DNA from 2 places in the Halomonas sp. N3-2A genome. Region 2 is predicted to be linked to the other one. Evidence: predicted binding sites of a transcription regulator. Region 2 holds the regulator's gene; the other holds the start of a gene.

Region 1 (4,423 bases), 400 kb from region 2:
CAAATGATGAGCACCTTGTATACGGTCCCGGAACACATGCAGCGCCAGTTCCCCATGGGCCGTCATCACACTGGTAGTTTCAACCGCATCAACCGTTTGTTCATTGACGATACGGTAGTGAATCAAGTCGGCAATCGTGCCAATTTTAATACCATGCTTTTTAGCAAACTCTTCAAGCTCAGGCCGACGCGCCATACTGCCATCATCATTCATGATTTCACAGATGACGCCGCTAGGATCGCAGCCTGCTAAAGAGGCTAAATCACAGGCTGCTTCAGTATGCCCAGCACGACGTAGAACACCACCAGGTTCAGCCATCAGCGGAAATATATGCCCTGGCTGTACGATATCCGTCGGCTTGGCATTCGCCGCCACTGCCGCTTGAACAGTACGCGCACGATCAGCTGCTGAGATGCCGGTGGTCACACCTTCGGTCGCTTCAATGGAGAGCGTAAACTTAGTGCCAAATCCAGAGCCGTTATCACGCACCATCAGCGGTAGGTTTAGCTGCTCGCAACGCTCGCGAGTCATGGGCATACAAATAAGCCCACAGGCATAACGTGCCATGAAGTTGATATGCTCGGCCTGAACTTTTTCGGCCGCCATAATGATATCACCTTCGTTTTCGCGATCCTCATCATCCATGAGAATCACCATTTTGCCCTGGCGGATATCTTCCACCAGCTCAGCGATAGGGGACAACCCCTCTGAAGAGGAATGCGCCATGGAATCTCCAAAATAAGTGGTCGCAACACATGCGATTTCGCGCGTCAGGGTACCTTGCTCTGGCCCGGCGCGCTAGTCAGTGCATGGTTTAGCGATGATGCGCCAGTCACTACCAACGGCTCGAATTTCTTTAATAGTTAAGCGCTTCTGGTCGGCCATGCGAGTCATCCCGGGCAACGCAAATAGTGGTCGAGCCTCGCCTCCCAAAAGCGTGGGAGCAACAAATAACTGCAGTTCATCCACCGCATTTGCATCTAACAGCGCGCCTGCCAGCGTAGCGCCGGTTTCAACAAGCAGCTCATTTACCTGCTCATGCTCAGCCAACCAGTTCAGCATCTCTGCGAGGTCGATTCGGCCTTCTTGAGCCGCGGGCAGTACCTTAATGTCAGCGCCTGCAGCTTCCAGCTTTTGGCGTTTTTCTTCACTGTGGTGTTCAGTGGTAATAATCAATGTGCGGCCTGGTTCACGAAGACAAGCGGCCGCTAACGGTAACCGTAGACGCGAATCCAAAATAACGCGTAGTGGCTGCCGCTGACTAATTGTATCCGCGTTATCGAGCCCCAACTGGTCTGCGCGCACGGTTAGTCGTGAATCATCCATAATGACGGACTCAACGCCGCTCAAAATAGCGCTTGAACGCGCTCGCAGACGCTGCACTTGGCTACGAGCTTCTGGGCCAGTAATCCATTGTGACTCTCCAGAGCCCATGGCAGTACGGCCATCCAGGCTCATGGCCATTTTTAAACGCACAAAGGGACGCTTGTGCTGCATACGGGAAATAAAGCCAGGATTTAACGCACGGGCATCCTGTTCCAACAGCCCAACATCTACCTGAATTCCTGATTCCCGAAGCCGCTTGATACCGCGTCCACTCACGCAAGGGTTAGGGTCAACCATTGCGACGACCACGCGGGCAACGTTGGCATCCGCTAACGCACCGGCACAAGGACCAGTGCGACCTGTATGGGAACAAGGTTCCAGCGTGACATAAGCCGTTGCGCCTTCTGCCCTGGCACCAGCGGCGTTAAGCGCGTGAATTTCTGCATGAGGTTCGCCAGCACGGAGGTGAAAGCCCTCGCCAACCACCTGCCCTTCCGCGTGTTGATCGTAGCGGACAATAACACAGCCTACCCGGGGGTTGGGGTCTGTTGTATACAGCCCTTTCGCCGCCAATTGCAGAGCACGCGCCATAAATTGATGATCAGCGCTGGTAAAGCCTCTCTCCATCAACTCGTTCATCAAACCTCTCCGCGATCTGGGTCGCTGTGGGCTGATGCAGGGTGATCGCCTGGATCTTGAGAAAGACGGTCTATCTCAGCGCGAAATTCGTCTAGATCCTGAAACTTACGATATACCGATGCAAAGCGGATATACGCCACCTGATCCAGGTTGCTTAATGCCTTCATGACGGCTTCACCGATATCCCGCGCATTAACTTCGCGATCCCCGCGGGCACGAAGCGATTGACGAATACGCTCCACGGCGGCTTCTATTGCCTCAGCACTCACCGGACGCTTCTCTAGCGCCCGCAACATGCCTGCCCGCAGCTTGCTCTCGTTAAAGGTTTCGCGTGAGCCGTCGGATTTTACGACCCTCGGCATAATCAGTTCTGCGGTTTCATACGTGGTGAAGCGTTCTTGGCAGCTAGCGCATTGGCGACGACGGCGCACCTGGTCACCGTCGGCTACCAGCCGCGAGTCGGTCACTCGAGTATCATTAGCACCACAAAAAGGGCAATGCATGGCAGTCAACCTGTTGTCAGTACGTGCAGCGTGTCAGCTTGTGCGGATAACGGCACATATAAGCAATATTGCAAACTATTATTAGCAGCGGAGTAGCCACGCGCTACAACGACATGCAGTTTAAGGGCGCTTGCAAGCAAAAATAGTCGCTTCTTTAAACGCGGCGTTAACCTAGCATTGTAACGATTTGGCACACAAGCTGCAGCGTTTGTCGTAGGTTGTTTAAGAGGACATCCCTATGACCCCATTTGAGCAGACAGTCCACCATTTCCTTTCGCACCTCTACGGCCCCCGCGCCAGCGAGGTACAACGCCGTCTTGGACAACACATTGACCACTTTCGCAGTGCATCACAGGCGCCAGCCATAACTGAAAATACCGCGGCTGAAGGCGACAATGCACCAAAATGGAGCGAAAAAGATCAATGGGTCATTAGCTACGGTGATTCCATTGTGGCAGAGGAAACACCGCCTCTTGCCGTGCTTAATGAGTTCCTTCAGCGCTATTTGGGGGAGCGTATTAGCGGCGTGCATGTGCTGCCTTTTTTTCCCTGGAGTAGCGATGATGGCTTTTCAGTCATTCATTACCGTGAGGTTAATCCAGAGCTAGGCGATTGGCAGCATATCCGTGAGCTGGCAAGCCACTATGACGTGATGGGCGATTTAGTGCTAAACCACGTGTCTCGCGAGTCTCTGTGGTTTGTGGATTATTTAACCGGAAGCTTGCCAGGTCGTGATTACTTTATAGAAGTAGACCCAGAAACCGATGTTTCTGACGTGGTTCGACCACGTAGCAGTCCATTGCTAGTGCCCATTTCCACGCGTCGGGGTACGCGCCATGTATGGGCAACCTTCTCAGAAGATCAGATCGATTTAAACTTTGAAAACCCTGACGTATTGCTTGAGTTTGTTGGCATCTTGCTGTTTTACCTTCAACAGGGCGTGCGTATCATTCGCCTGGATGCAGTGGCATTTTTATGGAAGCGTCTGGGCACGCCATGCATCCATCTTCCCGAAACCCATACGGTGGTCCGTTTACTGCGCGCCATTGTGGATGAAATAGCGCCGGGCACGCTGATAATTACCGAGACCAATGTCCCTCACGCAGAAAACATCAGTTACTTTGGCTTAGAACGGTTAGCCAACGGGGCGCCAGACGAAGCCCACATGGTCTATCAATTCGCCCTGCCCCCTTTGTTATTGCACACACTCACCCGCGGTGAAGCCACTACCCTTCAAACATGGCTTGCCAGCCTGCCGATACTGCCCAGACACTGCACCTATTTAAACTTCACCGCGAGCCATGATGGGATTGGCGTGCGTCCTTTAGAAGGAGTGCTACCTGACCATGAGCGAGATGCACTGCTAGAACTGATGCATCGCTTTGGTGGCTTTGTCAGCATGCGGAGCAATCCTGATGGCAGTGACTCGCCCTACGAAATCAATATTACTTGGTTTGAGGCCATGCGCGGCACGCGTAGAGGACCAGACCCCTGGCAAATTGCCCGCTTCCTGTGCAGCCAAGCTATTATGCTGACGCTCCAGGGCATTCCCGCCCTCTATATTCATACATTGACCGGCACGCTTAACGATGTCGAAGGAGTGGAGCGCAGCGGCCGATTGCGCTCAATTAATCGACGCCGCTGGCAGCGTGATGAGCTAACACTGTTACTCGAAAGCCCCTCAACGCCGACCCACGATGTGTTTCATGCGCTTAGCCGCTTGCTGGAACTTCGGCGCACAGAGCCCTGCTTCCACCCCAACGCCACACAACGCGTACTGACTACGCCGCCTGAAGTGTTAGCCATTGAGCGAGGCCCGCTAAGCGACGGCCGCCGCCTGCTTGCCCTGTTTAATGTCACCGATACGCTACTGCCATTAGATAATGTAGGAGAAGCACTTGAGCAGACACTTAGCCAACATGCTTGGCGTGCTTTAGATCTGCAAAACGCCCAGG
Region 2 (4,423 bases):
GCTGCGCGAGCATGAAGGCCGCGCTGATTAGTGAGTGTTAAGGTTCTTTCTGGCACTCTGGTTCCTTTTAGCCGAGTGGGGTCGTGAAGAAAAGGCGTTGCTTATTGCGCGTCTGTTGAAGGCGCGGATGTGGAGGGCTGCTGCTCACTGAGGGTGTACTGCAGGCCTAGCTCACGATGACGGAGTTGAACCTCTCCCGCTTGTTTTACCAGCATTTGCGCCAGTTGTTCCACCATGAAGACAGAGCGGTGCTGCCCGCCGGTACAGCCAATCGCAATCGTCATATAACTGCGTTGGCTATTTTGGTAAGCGGGTAGCCACTTTTCCAGCCATGTCTGGATATCATTGCGCATTTCTTCTACGACAGGATATCCCTTCAGAAAGTGGATGATATTGGCATCACGGCCAGTGTATTGGCGCAGTGTAGGATCCCAGTACGGATTTGGTAGGCAGCGCACGTCAAAGACGAGATCTGCGTCAAGTGGGACGCCCCGTTTATAGCCAAATGACTCTAGTGTCAGCGTTAATCTATCTTCACGCTGTTGGGCAACCTGATCCGTTATCCGGCGGCGCAGGTCATGAACCGACAGACGCGATGTGTCGATCATCAGGTCAGCCAGATCACGGATGTCGAGCAGGGTTTCTTCTTCTTTATTGATGGCCTCTTCAAGCGTCATGTCACTATCACGCGTAAGAGGGTGGCGACGACGCGTGGCTGAGTATCGCTCAAGAAGAATTCGCGCATCGGTGGTTAGATAGATAACCTGGAAGTGAATGCTTTTCTGGCGCAAAGATTCAAGCATTTTTGGCAGTTGCTTTAATGCAGCAGGTAAATTGCGCGCATCGATACTTACCGCTAGTTGGGGGCGTGCCCCTTGCTCACGAAGCTCATCCACCAGGGAGCTGAGTAGCATGGCGGGCAGGTTATCGATGGCACAATAGCCAAGATCTTCTAACGCTTGTAAGGCGATAGATTTACCGGACCCTGAACGGCCGCTAATGATCACCAATTGCATAGAGTTTCTCTTGGCATGCCAATAAAAATGGAGGTAAACGTTGGACTTAGTAGGCAGTGTCTAGCGGTGGACCCTTTAGCTAACAGGCTGTTCACGAATTTTTGCTGTTATAAGGTCCAATAGCTCACGTTGGCTAGCCGCTCTACGAAGCTGCTGACGTGTGTCAACGCTGTTCATGATAGACGCCACTTGCCCTAATAAGGCTAAGTGCGTGTCGTCCGCCTCTTCGGGTACTAAAAGTACGAAAACAAGGTCGACGGGATCGCCATCAATAGCATCGAAATCTACAGGCTCGGCTAACTTTAAAAAACCAGCGATAGGCGAGCTGCAGTGAGGGCTACGGGCGTGAGGAATGGCAACGCCGTTGCCTATTCCAGTGCTACCCAAACGCTCACGACCAATCAGGCGGCTGAAGACTTCTTGGCTATCTAGGCTTGGCGTGTTTTGCGCAATAAAGGTGCTGAAAAATTCCAGCACCCTTTTTTTGCTGCCCCCGGGGACGTCATACAGCACGCGCTCCGGGGGAAGTATGGTTTCCAACGTCATTGAGTTAACGCACGCCAGCGCCTTGGGCGCGAGCTTGTGCTTTTTCCTTGTGTTTAACGAGTTGACGGTCAATTTTGTCCGCTAGTGCATCAATCGCAGCATACATATCATTGTCTAATGCTTCTGCGTGTAGATCGGCTCCTGCAGCATGCAGGGTGCAGGCAGCTTGCTGACGCTCCTTTTCAACAGATAAGGTTACTTGTACGGTGGTGATGTTGTCATAATGGCGCTCAACGCGTTCCAGCTTCTCATTTACATAGTCACGCAAGGCGTCAGTCAGATCTACGTGATGACCAGTGATATTTACTTGCATTGACGTGCTCCTTATCCATCGGACTGTTCTTCGATTGTAACCCTTTTTGCGCTATTGCAAAGCCCCTAGACAGACTTTGTCTCGTTAGCACTGTTTTATTAGCGTAAACGGCGGCGCTCGCTTGAAGAGGGAATGCCCATCGACTCGCGATATTTGGCCACCGTTCGCCTTGCTACATTAATGCCACCCTCTTCCAATAGCGCCACGAGGCGGCTGTCTGAGAGCGGTTTGCCGGGCGGTTCATCTTGCACCAGTTTTTTGATTCGAGCCCGGATGGCGGTGCTGGAATGACTGTCGCCGCCGTCCTGGCCACTTACTTGGCTGGAAAAGAAGTATTTGAGTTCGAACACACCGCGCGGGGTATGGATATATTTCTGGGTGGTGACCCTGGAAATAGTAGATTCATGCATTTCAACGGCGTCTGCGATGTCGGCTAAAATCAGCGGTTTCATGGCTTCTTCACCGTGTTCCAGAAAGCCTATTTGGCGCGCTATGATTTCTCGGCCCACCCGCAGTAGCGTATCATTTCGACTTGAAAGGCTCTTGATGAGCCAGCGCGCTTCCTGGAGATGCTCTTTTAAAAACTGGTTATCTTGGCTCTTGTCAGCCCGTTTGATGAGGCTTGCGTAGTCAGGTTGAATGCGCAAGCGCGGCAGTGCCTCTGGGTTTAGCTCCAGGTGCCATCCTTCGTGGTCATGGCGGACGACTAAATCTGGCGTTACATAGCTGTCATCTGTGTCGCCAAAGGCACTTCCTGGGCGAGGATCAAGGCTGCGGATCAAGCGAATGACGTCATCAAGCTGCTCATCATCCAGGCTTAACCGCCGCTTTAGCAAACGCACATCATCCTTACCGAGCGCTTCAAGAAATTGACGCACTAGCCGCTTGGCAGGCATCAGCAGCGGTGTATCTTCGGGTAGTGAGGCGAGCTGCAGCATTAAGCACTCCCGCAGGTCGCGCGCAAATACACCGGTGGGCTCAAACTGTTGAAGGCGCAGCAAGGTTGTTTCAACTTCACGCTGGCTAAGGCCTTCATGCCCTTGGGCTTTAAGTCCTTCGCGAATGTCATTGAGAGGCTGGGTTAGGTAGCCGTTGGCATCCAGTGCATCGATGAGGCTTTCAGCAATGGCATGGTCGCGTGGTGAAAAATCTGTCATGGCGAGTTGCCAAAGTAAGTGGCCATGCAAACTTTGACCCGCGGCTTGACGCTCAAAGTCAGGCCCCTCGCTGCTGGTGCCATGGCTGCCTAGGTCTTGATAAGTGTCTGACCAGTCACTGTCAGTAGAGAGTTCATTAGGAATGCTTTCGGACCATTCAGCTTCCTGGGGTTCACTAACGGCCTGTTCGCCGAACTCATCTTCCTGCTCAAGCATTGGATTGGCATCAAGTGCTTGCTGAATTTCTTGACGGAGGTCCAGCGTTGATAGCTGTAACAGGGCGATGGCCTGCTGCAGCTGAGGTGTCATGGTCAGCTGTGTACCGATACGCAATTGAAGAGAAGCTTTCATGACCATCTGAGAACCACTCGTTAATCAGAAAGCTCCACCCTAGTGCGAGTTATGGCTTGGTGCAAGTGCAATAACTATGCCACCACTACTATTTTTTCTGCAGGTGGCTGTTTACAGGCGGAAATCAGCCCCCAAATAAACGTCTCTTACCCGCTGGTTGTTGAGAATTTCCTGAGGGGGGCCACTGGCGATGATATGACCGTCACCTACAATGTAGGCAATATCGCAAATATCTAGTGTTTCCCTGACGTTATGATCAGTGATCAGCACGCCGATATGGCGTTTTTTGAGGGCTCGAATGATCGTTTTAATATCACCCACTGAGATCGGGTCAACGCCGGCAAATGGCTCATCAAGCAGAATAAAGGCCGGCTCTGTCGCGAGGGAGCGTGCGATCTCAACACGTCTACGCTCTCCGCCCGAAAGACTCATGCCGAAGTTGTCACGAATGTGCGTGATGTGGAAATCTTCCAGTAGCGACTCAAGGCGCTGCTCCCGGGCGTTACGATCGAGTTCTTTACGAGTTTCCAAGATTGCCATGATGTTGTCGGCGACAGAAAGTTTGCGAAAAATAGAGGCTTCCTGAGGCAAGTAGCCAATACCTGCCATTGCACGTTCGTGCATGGGGGCATGGGTTAAATCAAGCTCGTCAATGCCAACCTTTCCCGCATCAGACTTTACCAAGCCGACAATCATATAAAACGATGTCGTTTTGCCAGCGCCATTGGGGCCTAGCAGCCCTACCACGCTGCCTTGAGATATCTCTAGGTTAATATCTTTAACGACACGGCGGCGTTTATAGCTTTTGGCTAGGTGGCGAGCATAAAGGGTTTTTATCGGCGCTGATTCTGAGGCTGTGGTTTGAGGTGCAGGCTCTGCGTTATTTGTCGCCACTGGACACTCCTATTGTTCCGGCTGAAGAGTCATGCGGATACGTTGTGGTTCACTACCACTAACATCAGAACGCGCCTGAACCACACCTTGGTCGATAAAATACTCTAAGCGTCCACCTTCAAAGCGATCTGCTTGCTGGGTCAGTT

Evidence for each region. The regulator sigma-54, encoded in region 2, starts transcription at its own class of promoters, with help from an activator protein. The targets are predictions, from matches to a motif close to TGGCACNNNNNTTGCTNT.
Region 1: a site for sigma-54 is predicted at 2,657-2,674, ahead of CEK60_RS00915 (sugar phosphorylase). Genes of this name have one in related genera too.

What each region holds. Positions count from the first base shown of each region.
Region 1 is NZ_CP022286.1:195,312-199,734, reverse strand. It holds gene ribBA (bifunctional 3,4-dihydroxy-2-butanone-4-phosphate synthase/GTP cyclohydrolase II) at 1-726, opposite strand, end outside; gene ribD (bifunctional diaminohydroxyphosphoribosylaminopyrimidine deaminase/5-amino-6-(5-phosphoribosylamino)uracil reductase RibD) at 799-1,965, opposite strand; gene nrdR (transcriptional regulator NrdR) at 1,965-2,468, opposite strand; gene CEK60_RS00915 (sugar phosphorylase) at 2,707-4,423, shown strand, end outside.
Region 2 is NZ_CP022286.1:593,470-597,892, forward strand. It holds gene CEK60_RS02590 (HPr family phosphocarrier protein) at 1-56, opposite strand, end outside; gene rapZ (RNase adapter RapZ) at 102-1,016, opposite strand; gene ptsN (PTS IIA-like nitrogen regulatory protein PtsN) at 1,092-1,562, opposite strand; gene hpf (ribosome hibernation-promoting factor, HPF/YfiA family) at 1,567-1,875, opposite strand; gene CEK60_RS02610 (RNA polymerase factor sigma-54) at 1,974-3,389, opposite strand; gene lptB (LPS export ABC transporter ATP-binding protein) at 3,495-4,220, opposite strand; gene lptA (lipopolysaccharide transport periplasmic protein LptA) at 4,287-4,423, opposite strand, start outside.